One region of the Streptomyces sp. NPDC030799 genome, then DNA from elsewhere that is predicted to be linked to it. Evidence: riboswitches for the same ligand, from Rfam matches in the RefSeq annotation. Region 1 holds a riboswitch; each other region holds the start of a gene.
The links. Region 1 has a riboswitch for cyclic di-AMP ahead of ACZ41I_RS29935 (transglycosylase family protein). Riboswitches for the same ligand answer to the same signal wherever they lie in the genome.
Positions count from the first base shown of each region.

Region 2: another riboswitch for cyclic di-AMP. It lies ahead of ACZ41I_RS19155 (C40 family peptidase); the one in region 1 lies ahead of ACZ41I_RS29935 (transglycosylase family protein).
Region 3: another riboswitch for cyclic di-AMP. It lies ahead of ACZ41I_RS33595 (M23 family metallopeptidase); the one in region 1 lies ahead of ACZ41I_RS29935 (transglycosylase family protein).

Region 1 is NZ_JBVIDS010000013.1:96,082-100,669, forward strand. Features, by position in the region: gene eno (phosphopyruvate hydratase) at 1-825, opposite strand, end outside; gene ACZ41I_RS29935 (transglycosylase family protein) at 1,133-1,846, opposite strand; cyclic di-AMP (ydaO/yuaA leader) riboswitch at 1,851-2,024, opposite strand; gene ACZ41I_RS29940 (transglycosylase family protein) at 2,207-3,358, opposite strand; gene ACZ41I_RS29945 (cytochrome P450) at 3,509-4,588, opposite strand, start outside.
Region 2 is NZ_JBVIDS010000007.1:136,506-141,093, forward strand. Features, by position in the region: gene pcrA (DNA helicase PcrA) at 1-1,430, opposite strand, end outside; cyclic di-AMP (ydaO/yuaA leader) riboswitch at 1,653-1,822, shown strand; gene ACZ41I_RS19155 (C40 family peptidase) at 1,831-3,012, shown strand; gene ACZ41I_RS19160 (tellurite resistance/C4-dicarboxylate transporter family protein) at 3,118-4,083, shown strand; gene ACZ41I_RS19165 (hypothetical protein) at 4,087-4,440, opposite strand.
Region 3 is NZ_JBVIDS010000016.1:21,500-26,087, reverse strand. Features, by position in the region: gene ACZ41I_RS33615 (GTP cyclohydrolase II) at 1-433, opposite strand, end outside; gene ACZ41I_RS33610 (MarR family winged helix-turn-helix transcriptional regulator) at 514-1,071, opposite strand; gene ACZ41I_RS33605 (dihydrofolate reductase family protein) at 1,134-2,270, shown strand; tRNA gene ACZ41I_RS33600 (tRNA-Met) at 2,318-2,391, opposite strand; cyclic di-AMP (ydaO/yuaA leader) riboswitch at 2,692-2,838, shown strand; gene ACZ41I_RS33595 (M23 family metallopeptidase) at 2,848-3,876, shown strand; gene ACZ41I_RS33590 (aldo/keto reductase) at 3,945-4,588, shown strand, end outside.

The DNA of each region.
Region 1 (4,588 bases):
GAGCTCCTCGTAGTACTCCGTCATCTCGGCGGCGGAGCGCTCCTTGCCCTCGAAGAGGTACGTGCCGTCCTTGTAGAACTCGGAGGCGGCCACGTCGAGCGCGAGGGCGATCTGCTGGCCGGGGACGTAGCCGGCCTCCTTGATCGCCTCAAGGATGAGGTCGAGGGCCTCACGGTTGGAGCCGAGGTTCGGGGCGAAGCCGCCCTCGTCGCCCAGACCGGTGGACAGGCCCTTGCTCTTCAGGACCTTCTTCAGGGTGTGGTAGACCTCGGTGCCCCAGCGCAGCGCCTCGGAGAAGGACTCCGCGCCGATCGGGGCGATCATGAACTCCTGGATGTCCACGTTGGAGTCCGCGTGCGAGCCGCCATTGAGGATGTTCATCATCGGCACCGGCAGCAGGTGCGCGTTCGGGCCGCCCAGGTAGCGGAAGAGGGGGAGGTCGGAGGCCTCGGAGGCGGCGTGGGCGACGGCGAGGGAGACACCGAGGATGGCGTTGGCGCCGAGGGAGCCCTTGTTGTCGGTGGCGTCCAGGTCGAACATGGCCTGGTCGATCAGGCGCTGCTCGGTGGCGTCGTAGCCGACCAGCTCCGGGCCGATCTGCTCGATGACGGCGAGGACGGCCTTCTCGACGCCCTTGCCCTGGTAACGGTTGGGGTCACCGTCGCGCAGCTCGATGGCCTCGAAGGCGCCGGTCGAGGCGCCGGACGGGACGGCGGCACGACCCGTGCTGCCGTCGTCGAGGCCGACCTCGACCTCGACCGTGGGGTTGCCTCGGGAGTCCAGGATTTCCCGGGCTACGACGACGTCGATGGACGGCACGAGCATCTCCTTCTTGGATGTGACGCTGGAAGTGCGGGGCTTGCTGCCTTACGGCTGCGCCTTGCGACTAGAGCCTAACCGTCTCCGGGGGATCGGCCACCGACCGACCGTCCCGTGGACGGGGAGGACACGCAGACGGTACCCATTGTTCACGTGCGGAACAAAGGGTGGATGCAGAGGGCACACAGAAAAGGCGAGCGGCGCACGGAAAAGGCGGGGCGCAGAAAAGACCCCGCCCCGGCGCGTACGGGGGAACACGCGCCGGGGCGGGGAGCCCGTGGGGACGGGGGGCGGACCCGAAGGCCGCTGTCGCTTACTTCAGGTGCAGCTGCTGTCCCGGGTAGATGAGGTTGGCGTCCTCGACGATGTCCTTGTTCAGCTTGAACAGCTTCTGCCAGCCGCCGGCGACGTGGTGCTTCTCGGCGATGGTGCTGAGGGTGTCGCCCGTGACGACCTTGTACTCGCCGTCGCCCTTCTTGACCTTCTTGCCGGTCGGGGTGGTGACGGTCTTGCTCGCGGACGGGGCCGTGCGCTCGGCGGAGCGGGAGGCGGCCTGCTGGTCGGAGCGCGTGGTGGTGCTGGGCGCGGTGGTGTTCGAGGTGGTGCTGGGCGCGGTGGTCTTCGAGGTGGTGCTGGGCGCGGAGCCGTTGTAGGCGGCGCTCGACAGACCCGTGCCGCAGACCGGCCAGGCGCCCTTGCCCTGCGCGGCGAGGACCTTCTCGGCGACGGCTATCTGCTGCGCCTTGGTGGCCTGGTTGGCCTGCGGGGCGTAGGCGGTGCCGCCGTACGCGGCCCAGGTGGAGGCGGAGAACTGCAGACCGCCGTAGAAGCCGTTGCCGGTGTTGATGGACCAGTTGCCGCCCGACTCGCACTGGGCGACCGCGTCCCACTCGGAGGCGGTGGCGGCGGAGGCGTTGCCGGCCGCCATCAGCGGGGCGGCGACGGCGGCGCCGGTGACACCGGCGAGCGTGATGGCGCGGACGGCCTTGGACGGACGACGGTGCTTGCCCTTGCCGGAGAACAGCATGGATCGATCCCCTCACCGACGCCTGCGAGGTGAGCTGTCGGGTTCGGGCCGGTTGAGTTGCCCGGCCGCACGCTCGCTTGCGCGAGGTGCGGCTTCACCCCCAGCCGGTGCCGGCGTCAACCGCCGGGACCGGCACTTACCTTGGGTCCCCCGCTCCTGCCCACGGCGCTTGACGCGACGACTGTTCCCGGGCAACCGCTGGCAGGATTCGGCGTTGCGACTGCCGGGGCTCGTGGTGACGAGCGGTCCTGACCGTAGACACGTGATCGGGGGAATTTCAAAGACGATCAGGGCTTCTGAGACTCATCCCACACTTTCACCGAATCGGACATCACCGGCGAAACAGGGCGTCAACTGCCGCTACTTTGCACCCTTTTCGGAACCGACTTCCAGGGTCTGACCGGCGGTGATGTGGTTCGGGTCGGCGCCGATGACGCCCTTGTTCCCGTCGTAGAGCGCATGCCATCCGCCGTCGACGCCCAGGGAGTCGGCGATGGAGGCGAGGGTGTCCCCCTCGCGCACGGTATAGGTGTCCGCCGCACGGCCGGCATGGCGGCCGGAAGAGGGGGCGTTCTGACCGTTTGTCACGCTTTCGTCCGCACTGTCACCGCGGTGACGTCCGCCACTGCTGAGCGCGCCGGTGTCGACCAGACTCCAAGAACCGGCGGGCTGCTGGTAATTGTCCGATTCGTCGGTACCGGGGGTTGCCGTCGGCGAGCTGTCGCCGCCCTGCGAGTCGCCATTGCCGGACGAGCCGGGCGTGTCGGTCTTGTCGGACTTGGGGTTGCCGGTTCCGGTGGGGCCGCCGGTCGCGTCCGGGGTCTTCGTGGCGTGGTGGCTCTGGTGCGGAGACGGCGAGGCGCCGGAACCCGAGGGGGAGCCGGAGGAATCGGGGCCCGAGGAATCCGGACCGGAGGAGTCCGAACCGGAGGCGGAGTTGGCGCCCGAGTCGGTGCCCGAGCGAGAACCGGAACCGGATCCGGAGCCGGTCCCGGAGTTGGACGCGGACGAATCCGGCAGACCGGACGAGTCGGAGCTGCCGGCCGAGCCGGAGGTGTCACCCGGGCCACCGGTGTCACCCGACCCGCCGGTGTCGCCGGGGTTGCCGACGCCGGTGTCGACATCGACCGAACCGGAGTCGGAGGTCAGTCCGGAGAGCACGGCGCAGGTGGCCCACGGCCTGGTGCCCTGGTCGGCCAGGATCTTCTCGGCGACGGCTATCTGCTGCGAGCGGCTGGCCTGGTCGGCGCTGTCGGCGTACTGCGTGCCGCCGTACTTGCCCCAGTCGTCCAAGGAGATCTGCAGGCCGCCGTAGTAGCCGTTCCCGGTGTCCGCGCTCCAGGAACCGCCGCTCTCGCACTCGGCGACCTTGTCCCAGGTGGTGCCGTCGGCCGCGTTGGCACTCGCGGCGCCGAGCAGCGGGATCGCGATGGCCGAGCCGGTCACTCCGGCTGCGACGAGGAGGGCCGGAGCCTGGCGGGGGCGACGGTGACGACCGTTCCCGGAGAGCATGCGGAAGCCTTTCGTGCGACAGCAAGACCGGCGCGGCGCGCTGAAATCCTTCGCCACGCTGATGGGTGAACGTATCGGCAGACGATCACTTGTCACAAGTTAATGCCGCGCAGATCACGTGAAGATCACAAAGTTGAACGCCCTTCACGTTCAGCCTTCCGCTGCTGTGCCGGCCGCGGGGGTGAACTCGACCGGCAGGGTGCGCAGGCCGCGCATGATGAGCCCGCCGCGCCAGCGCAACTCCTCCGGGTCCACGGCGAGCCGCAGGTCGGGCAGCCGGGTGAGCAGGGTGGCGAGCGCGGTCTGGCCCTCCAGCCGGGCGAGCGGCGCGCCGAGGCAGTAGTGGATGCCGTGGCCGTAGCCGAGGTGCTGGTTGTCGCGGCGGGCGAGGTCCAGGACGTCCGGGTCGGAAAACCGCTCCGGGTCCCGGTCGGCCGCCGCGAGCACCACGAGCACCGGGTCCCCCGGCGCGATGTCCTGTCCGCCGATGGTGAGCGGCTCGGTGGCGAACCGCCAGGTGGCCAGCTCCACCGGGCCGTCGTAGCGCAGGAGTTCCTCCACCCCGGTCTCCAGCAGCTCCCTCTTCCCCTCGGCCAGGCAGTCCTGCAGCCGCGCACGCTGCCCGGGGTGGGTGAGCAGGGCGTAGGTGCCGTTGCCGATGAGGTTGACGGTCGTCTCGAAGCCGGCGAACAGCAGGATGAACGCCATCGCCGCGGCCTCGTTCTCGGTGAGGTGCTCGCCGTGGTCGGAGGCCCGGATGAGCCCGGAGATGAGGTCCTCACCGGGCGCGGGCTCGGCGGGCAGCGCCTCGCGCTTCCTGTGGATCAGCTCGGCGAGGTAGCCGCGCATCTTCTTGACGGACCGGGCGACCCCGCCCCGCGGCCCTCCGCCGTGCCGGATCATCATGCCCGCCCAGTCCCGGAAGTCGTCCTGGTCCTCGCGCGGGACACCGAGCAGGTCGCAGATGGCGTAGATGGGCAGCGGGAACGCGAACTCGTGGATGAGGTCGGCCGAGCCGGTCGCGGCGAACCGGTCGATGAGACGGTCGGTCAGCTCCTGCACCCGGGGCGCGAACTCGGCGACCCGGCGCGGGGTGAACGCCTTGCTGACCAGCCGGCGCAGCCGGGTGTGGTCCGGCGGGTCGATGTTCAGCAGATGGGTCATCAGCTCGGCCTTGCGCTCGCCGGGGATGCCGGTCTTGCCCTTGGCGTGCGCGGGCTCGTCGTGATG
Region 2 (4,588 bases), on a different contig from region 1:
ACCCGCAGATAGGCGAGGACGTCCCGGACCTCCTTGCGCTCGTAGAAGCGGACCCCGCCGACGACCTTGTAGGGCAGGCCGACGCGGATGAAGATCTCTTCGAAGACACGGGACTGGGCGTTGGTGCGGTAGAAGACGGCGACGTCGCCGGCCTTGGCCTCGCCCGCGTCCACCAGGCGGTCTATCTCTTCGGCGACGAACTGCGCCTCGTCGTGCTCGGTGTCGGCGACGTATCCGGTGATCCGCGCGCCCTGGCCGGCGTTGGTCCACAGGTTCTTCGGGCGGCGGGACTCGTTCCGCTCGATGACCGCGTTGGCGGCGGACAGGATGGTCTGGGTGGAGCGGTAGTTCTGCTCCAGCAGGATCGTCGTCGCGTCCGGATAGTCCTCCTCGAACTGGAGGATGTTGCGGATCGTCGCACCCCGGAAGGCGTAGATCGACTGGTCCGCGTCACCCACCACGCACAGTTCGGCGGGCGGGAGGTCGTACTCGCCGGGCGGGGTGTCCTCATCGTGTTCCCCGGTGCCGACGAGCTCCCGTACGAGCGCGTACTGGGCGTGGTTGGTGTCCTGGTACTCGTCGACCAGGACGTGCCGGAAGCGGCGGCGGTAGTGCTCGGCCACGTCCGGGAAGGCACGCAGCAGGTTGACCGTCGTCATGATCAGGTCGTCGAAGTCGAGGGCGTTCGCCTCGCGCAGCCGCGACTGGTACAGGGCGTAGGCCTGGGCGAGGGTCTTCTCGAAGCCGTCGGTGGCCTGGGCGGCGAAGTCCTCCTCGTCGATCAGCTCGTTCTTCAGGTTGCTGATCTTGGCGCTGAAGGACTTCGGCGGGAAGCGCTTGGGGTCGAGGTCCAGGTCGCGGCAGACCAGGGCCATCAGGCGCTTCGAGTCCGCGGCGTCGTAGATCGAGAACGACGACGTGAAGCCGAGCTTCTTGCTCTCGCGGCGCAGGATGCGCACGCACGCGCTGTGGAAGGTCATCACCCACATCGCGTGCGCGCGCGGGCCGACGAGCTGCTCGACGCGCTCCTTCATCTCGCCCGCGGCCTTGTTGGTGAAGGTGATCGCGAGGATCTGGCCCGGGTGCACGTGCCGCTCGGCGAGGAGGTGGGCAATGCGGTGGGTGAGCACACGCGTCTTGCCGGAGCCGGCGCCGGCGACGATGAGCAGCGGCGAGCCGGCGTGCACGACCGCGGCACGCTGGTTGTCGTTCAGCCCTTCCAGGAGGGCCGCCGCGTCGAGCGCGGGGCGGGGGGCGCCGTCGCGGTAGTAGGCGTCCCGGTCCGGCGGCACGTCGAACTTCCCGCCGAACAGATCGTCCGGAATCGACTCCGGAGCGTGATCGTCCTCGGGCGGCGGCGGGGGCTCCTCCTCGCGCCCGCGAGGGGGCTGGAGGTCCGCCAGGAAGCTGTCGTCAAAGAGGCTGCTCATCGCTCTACGAGTCTAGGGCGCCCCACCGACAACCGGTCGCCGTCCCGGCAAGATGGCCGACCGGCGAAGCGGCGGACATCCTGAGGCACGGCCCTGACGCTGCGGAATCACCCGATGACGTGGACGTGATCCCGACGCCGGATCACGAAAATGTATCGGACATATCACGCACCAACCTTCACACTAGTCACACCGGTTGGCTAGGTTGCCGTCAGGCCGCGTGCGCGGCCTCCGCCGAGTCCGGCGCGCCCGCACGGCGCCCGGAGCCGGGGACCCACCGAATCCTGGGGTGAATCGGCCGACTCCCGCCCGGGACGAGGCCGTAGGGCAACCCTTCCGAACCGCCGCCCGAACCCGACAGCTAACCCGGTAGGCGGCTCACTGGAAGGAGTCGCCTCCCTTGGCGTCGCACCGCAAGACGCGCCCCGGCGGGGCCATCGGGACGGGCCTGCGCACCCCCGCCCTCGCCACCGCCGCCCTCACCTCCATGGCCGTGCTCTCGCAGACCGCAGAGGCCACCCCGGGTACCGATCACGCCAAGCCGAGCCTGGAGGAGGTCGAGAAGAAGGTCGACGACCTCTACCGCCAGGCGGAGTCGGCGACCGAGAAGTACAACGCGGCCAAGGAGCGGACAGGAAAGCAGCGGGGCCGCGTCGACGCCCTGCGCGACGACGTCGCCCGGCGTACCGAACGCCTCAACAAGGCCCGGGAGGAGCTGGGTTCCTTCGCCGCGGCCCAGTACCGCACCGGCGCCGCCGCACCCGACACGGCCACCTTCCTGCTCGCGGACAGCCCGCAGGACTACTTCGACCAGAGCCAGCTGATGAACCGGCTGACCTCGCGGGAGAAGAGCGCGGTCGACGGCTACATCGGCGAGCAGGCCGCGACCATGAGGAAACGGCGGGAGGCAGCGGAGAGCCTGCGGACGCTGACCGACTCGCAGCACGACCTGCAGACCGCCAAGGCGACCGTCCAGAAGAAACTCGCCTCCGCGCGCAAGCTGCTGTCACAGCTGACGGCCCAGGAGAAGGCGCGGCTGGCCGCCATCGAGCGGGAGAAGCAGCAGGAGGCGGCACGCAAGGCGGCCGAGCTGGCGAAGCGGCAGGCAGCCCAGCAGCAAGCCGCTTCGTCGCCGTCCTCGTCGTCGTCATCCTCCTCCTCGTCGTCCGGATCCGGTTCGACGGGCTCCGGCTCGACCGGGTCCACGGCCCCCAGTTCGGACGGCACGAAGGCCGAGAAGGCGATCGCCTTCGCCCGCGCACAGATCGGCAAGCCGTATGTGTGGGGCGCCACCGGGCCGGACTCCTACGACTGCTCGGGCCTTACCCAGGCCGCCTGGAAGGCGGCCGGCGTCACCCTTCCGCGCACCACGTACGACCAGGTCCATGCGGGCACCACGGTGTCACTGGCCGACGCCCGGCCGGGCGACCTGGTCTTCTTCTACGACGACATCAGCCACGTCGGCCTCTACATGGGCAACGGCATGATGATCCACGCCCCGAAGCCGGGCGCGTACGTCCGCGAGGAGTCGATCTACTACGGCGGAGAGTCGATCATCCACAGCGTGGTCCGACCGGGCTGACCGAACCGGCCGACTTCGCCCCACGCGCGCGTACCGGCGTTTTCGCCCTCCACGCGCGCGTGCCCTTCCCGGGCAGGGACCGTGCGGCTCCCTAGCATCGGGCGCATGCCCGGCATCCCAGGTCTGCGTCCATGGTGGGCGGAGCGGCCCCCCGCGGCCGGGGCCGCCGTGATGGCGACCGGCATCCTGTCGGTCGGGCTGCATGTGACCGGACACGAGGCGCTCTCCCGGGTGACGCTCGCGATGACCGGCGTCGCCTGGGTGGCGCTGGCCGCCGACTTCGTCCTGCGGCTGCTCTGCGAGCGGCAGCGCTGGGTGGCCGAGGCGGAGAGCCCCGGCGCGCTCACCTCCGTCGCCGCGACCACCGTGCTCGGTACCCGGGTGTCGGAGCTGGGCCGGCAGGCCGCGGCCGAGGCGCTGCTGGCGCTCGCGGCCCTGCTGTGGCCGGTGCTGCTGGTCCTGGTCGTCCGGCACTGGAGGCGGCGCATGCCGGGAGCGGTGTTCCTGTGTTGTGTGGCCACACAGGGGCTCGTCGTACTGGCCGCGACGCTGGCCGCGGCCCAGCGCACGGCATGGCTCGCGCACGCTGCGCTGGGCCTGTTCTGGCTGGGGCTGGTGCTCTACGGCCTCGCGCTGGCCCGCTTCGACGCACGGCAGGTGCTGGAGGGGGCCGGTGATCACTGGATCGCCGGCGGAGCGCTGGCGATCTCCGCGCTGGCGGGGGCGAAACTGCTCGTCGCCGGGGATGCGGGCCTGTATCTGTGGGACGAGGACGACCGCGGTGTGCTGCGCACCGTGACGGTCGCGCTGCTCGTCCTGGACCTGGCCTGGTATCTCGTGCTGCTGACCGCCGAAGCGGTGCGGCCCCGACGCGGCTACGACGTGCGGCGGTGGGCGACGGTGTTCCCGATGGGGATGACGGCGGCGGCGACGCTGACCGTCGCGACCGTCCTCGCCGTCCCATGGCTCAGATGGCCGGGACGGGTGCTGCTGTGGGTGGCGGTGGCGGGGTGGCTCGCTGCCGCCGCCGGTGCGGTGCTCGCGGCCCGCGCCGGCGGCAGGGACGGCTGACCGTCAGGTCCACAGCACGGCAATGAAGATGTTCGCCATGGTCAGCAGGCCGACCAGCCCGAACAGGCCCTTGTCGGTCTTCTCCTCGTCGCGCTTCACATAGACCAGCCCGAGGATCACGATCAGCAGCGCCAGCTTGACACCGATCTTGATGGTGTTGACGTGGTGGTCGTCGGCCTGGTTGAGGCCGACCAGGGCCACGCCGGTGACCAGCATGGTCAGCGCACCGTGCAGCATTCCGGGGACGAACCGGGCCGTGCCCTGGCCCATCGCCTTCATCTGGGTGAGGAAACCGCCGAGCAGCGCGGCGATACCGATGATGTGCAGGCCGACGAAGAGATGGATGAGTACGTCCATGGAGCCGGAGCCTAATTGCCGGTAACAGCCCCAAGGACGGCAGGGTGCCGTTCCGGGGACGTCCGAGCGGTGAGGGCCGACACGCCTTGCGGGAGCCGGGCCGGCACCACACGGTCTCGCCCCATAGCACCCCCCGCCTCCCATCCGT
Region 3 (4,588 bases), on a different contig from region 1:
CGGTGAGCATCTGCGCGGCGGCGGTGTAGTCGCGGGCGTCCTCCGGCAGGCCGAGCGCGGCGTTCGCCTCGTAGGTGTCGAGGCCCTGGTCCTGGAGGGCGTAGGCGTCGAGCTTGTTGTAGAGGCCGATGCCGCGGCCCTCCTGGCGGAGGTAGAGCAGGACGCCACCGGTGGCGGCGATGCGCTCGACCGCCTCGCGCAGCTGGGGTCCGCAGTCGCAGCGGGCCGAGCCGAAGACGTCGCCGGTCAGGCACTCGGAGTGCAGGCGCACCAGCGGGACCGGGCCGGGGTCGCCGAGGACGACGGCGACATGCTCCTGGCCGTCGGTCAGGCCGTGGAAGGTGACGAGTTCGGCGTCGACGCTGTAGCCGTCGTGGAAGCGCAGCGGTACCCGGACGCGGGCGCGCGGCGTGGCGGCGGTGGTGTCGGGCATGCGGATCCCTCCGGGAGGTTGCTTCAGATTTGAAGCAGCGGTTCGCAGGGACCCTATCTCATGCTTAAAACTTAAAGCAATTAGTTTTCGGGTGCGGGACGGGAATCCGGGGACGCGGGCGGGTTCGACGAGGAACAGGACGACCGGCGCCGCCAGGGCACGTCCTCCGCCCCCGGCTCGGTGTCGTCGCCCTGCAGTCCGCGCGCGATCCCGGTGCAGATCTCCTCCAGCTGACCCACCTGTTCCGGCGTGAGCCGGTCGAACATGGTGGCGCGCACGGTCTCCACGTGCCCGGGCGCCGTACGCTCCAGCACGGCCAGTCCCTCGTCCGTCAGTACGGCGATGCTGCTGCGCTTGTCCCAGCGGCAGTCCTCGCGGCGCACCAGCCCGTCCCGCTCCAGCCGGGTCACCGCGTATGTCAGCCTGCTGCGGGTGATCTTCAGCGTCCCGGCGAGATCGGTCATGCGCAGCCGCCGGTCGGGCGCTTCCGAGAGGTTGGCCAGCACGGAGTAGAACAGATGCGGCATGCCGGCCGTCTGCTGCAGGTTCCGGTCGATCGCGTCGTCCAGGAGCCGGGCGGCGGCCAGGTAGGCGCGCCAGGCGCGCTGCTCCTCGGGAGTGAGCCAGCGGGTCGTCATGCACCCAGTGTAGGTTTGTTTCAAACTTGAACCAAGAGCGACTTCGCAGGGAGAGCGCGCCGATGTCGTACCCCTATGTGCTGCTGTCCGCCGCCGTCTCCCTCGACGGTTACCTGGACGACACCGGCCCCGACCGGCTCCTGCTGTCCAGTCCGGCCGACTTCGACCGGGTCGACGCGGTCCGGGCCTCCGTCGACGCGATCCTGGTCGGCGCCGGCACGATCCGCGCCGACAACCCCCGGCTGCTGGTCAACTCCGCCGAGCGCCGCGCGGCCCGGGTGGCCGGGGGCAGGCCGGAGTACCCGCTGAAGGTGACCGTCACCGCCACCGGCGACCTCGATCCCGACGCCCACTTCTGGCACACCGGCGGGGACAAACTCGTCTACACGACCGACAAGGGCGCCGAACGGGCCGCACGCCTCCTCGGCGCCGCCGCCGGCATCGTCCCGCTCGGCCCCGACCTCGACTGGCACGCCCTGCTGGGTCATCTGCACGACGTGCGCGGCGTACGGCGCCTGATGGTCGAGGGCGGCGGCACGGTCCACACCCAGCTGCTCCAGCTGGGCCTCGCCGACGAGCTCCAGCTGGTCCTCGCGCCGCTGTTCGTCGGCGATCCGGCCGCCCCCCGCCTGTTCGGCCCGGGCGCCTACCAGCCCGGCCGGCTGCGCCTCACCGAGACCCGCCGCATCGAGGACGTGGTCCTCATGCGCTACGAGCCCACGGCCCCCGGCACCGGCCCGGCCCCCGTCGCCGCCGACCGGCACTGGCTGCGCACCGCCTGCGAGCTGGCCGCGCTGTGCCCGCCGTCGGAGACGGCGTTCAGCGTCGGCGCGGTCGTGGTCGCCGCCGACGGGACGGAGCTGGCCCGGGGCCATTCACGCGAGGGCGACGACCCCGTGGTCCACGCGGAGGAGGCGGCGCTGGCGAAGATCGACCCGGCGGATGCCCGGTTGGCCGGCGCAACGGTCTACAGCAGCCTGGAGCCCTGTGCCCGGCGGGCCTCGCGGCCCGCGCCCTGCGCCGAGCTGATTCTGCGGGCCGGGGTGCGCAGGGTGGTCACCGCGTGGCGTGAGCCGGACACGTTCGTCTCGGCGGCCGACGGCACGGGGGTCCTGGTCACGGCCGGTGCGCAGGTGGCCGTGGTGCCGGAGCTGGAGGCACTCGCCAAGGCGCCGAACAGGCATCTGCTGGGAGGCTGAAAACACCCGGGGCCGGAATCCACTGGATTCCGGCCCCGGGCCTTCAGTAGCGGGGACAGGATTTGAACCTGCGACCTCTGGGTTATGAGCCCAGCGAGCTACCGAGCTGCTCCACCCCGCGTCGTTGTGACTCCAGAGTACCCCATGCGCAGGGCGGCACGCACACCGGTATTCACGGCCCCCTCCCGCCAGGTCACCCACGGTGACTGGGCGACCGCCGTGCGCAGAACATCTGAGACACCATCAAAAACGCCGAGACTCCTGAACGCCGGACAACTCGCCCGCTTTGCGGCGCTCCTGACCGGTAAGTCCCCGCTCGAAATCGTTAATGATCAAGTCGAACGGCTTGGAAAGTAACCGGCAGGTCTATTAACGTTCGATAACGCAGCGCGGTCGTCCCAGCCGTCACAAGAGACGGCTCCGTGCGCACGCGCCGAATCCCGCGAGGGAACCGGGGAACCACCACCTTGGGGTGAATCGTGCGAATGCCGCAGTTGGTATACGCGCGTAGGAGACCTTCCTGCTCCGAACCCGTCAGCTAACCCGGTAGGCGGAGGAAGGAAAGGAGTGCGCCCGAGTGGCGTCCAACCGGCCTGCCCCAGAAGCCCCGTTCATGCCCGCGCCGGCCGAGCCCGAGACCTTCGGCTACGGCACCTACCGCGCCGAAGAGGGCCCCTGGGAGGAGTGGAACCCCACCGAGGACTCCGTCGCCCCGGTCCGCGGCCGGCACCGCGTCACCAAGCAGCGCGGCGGCTTCGCGCGCAGCTCCACCGTCCTCGGCGTCGGCGTGCTGGCCGCGGTCGGCGCGGGGGGCATGGCCAGCGCCAACACCGGCAAGCCGCCGGTCTCCATATCCCTGCCGGACCTGGACTCCGTCGGCCACCTCTTCGGCGACGACTCCTCCGACGCACCCCGGACGAACTCCACCGCGCTCAGCACCATGGGCGTGACCTCGGCCGACAGCAAGGACTCCGACGCGGGCGAGGCACTGCGCAACCGGATCATGGCCCAGGCCGAGCAGCAGCAGAGCAAGGCCGACAGCAAGGCCACCGCCGCCGCGCTCGCCGCCGCCGAGAAGCAGACCGCCGACGCCGCGGCCAAGGCGGAGCAGGAGGCCGCCGCCAAGGCCGCCGCCGCCAAGGAGAAGGCGGAGGCCGACGCCAAGAAGGCGGCCGAGGCCAAGCGCCTGGCCGAGCTGGCCAAGCAGTACCAGCTGCCCGTCGTCTCGTACACGATCACCGGCACCTTCGGCCAGCCCGGCGCCATGTGGTCCTCCGGCTACCACACCGGGCTCGACTTCGCCGCCCCCACCGGCACCCTCATCAAGGCCATCCACAGCGGCACGATCACCCAGGCCGGCTGGGCCGGTGCCTACGGCTACCGCACGGTCCTCACCCTGGACGACGGCACCGAGCTGTGGTTCTGCCACCAGTCCTCGATCAACGTCCGGGTCGGCCAGAAGGTCTCGACCGGTGAGGTCATCGGCCGCATCGGCGCCACCGGCAATGTCACCGGCCCGCACCTCCACCTGGAGGTCCACCCGAACGGCCAGGCCGCCGGCATCGACCCGGCGCCGTGGCTGCGGGACAAGGGGCTCACCCCCTGATCTCCTTTCGAGGGATTTCGGCGCCGGCGGTGGAATGCGATCATCCACCGCCGGCGTTGGCACAAGGCATGACTTCTCTGCGCAAGCTCGGTTCCTCCGACCTCAAGGTCTTCCCGCTCTCCCTGGGCGGCAACGTCTTCGGCTGGACCGCCGACGAGGAGACCTCCTTCGCCGTCCTCGACGCCTACGCCGCCGCGGGCGGCAACTTCATCGACACCGCCGACGCCTACTCCGCCTGGATCGAGGGCAACAAGGGCGGTGAGTCCGAGACGATCATCGGCAAGTGGGTCAAGGCCCGCGGCAACCGCGCCGACGTCGTCATCGCCACCAAGGTCAGCCAGCACCCCGAGTACCAGGGCCTGTCCGCGGCCAACATCAAGGCCGCCGCCGACGCCTCCCTGCGCCGCCTGGACACCGACCACATCGACCTCTACTACACGCACTTCGACCAGCCCGAGGTGCCGGTCGAGGAGATCATCGGCGCGCTGGACGAGCTGGTGAAGGCGGGCAAGGTCCGGTACATCGCCGCCTCGAACATCAGCCCCGAGCGGCTGCAGGCCTCCCTGGACTTCTCCGACCGCGAGGGCCTGGCCCGTTACGTCGCCCTCCAGCCGCACTACAACCTCGTCTCCCGCGACACCTACGAGGGCCCGCTGCAGGACCTGGCCGCCCGCGAGGGCCTGTCCGCCGTGCCGTACTTCTCCCTCGCCGC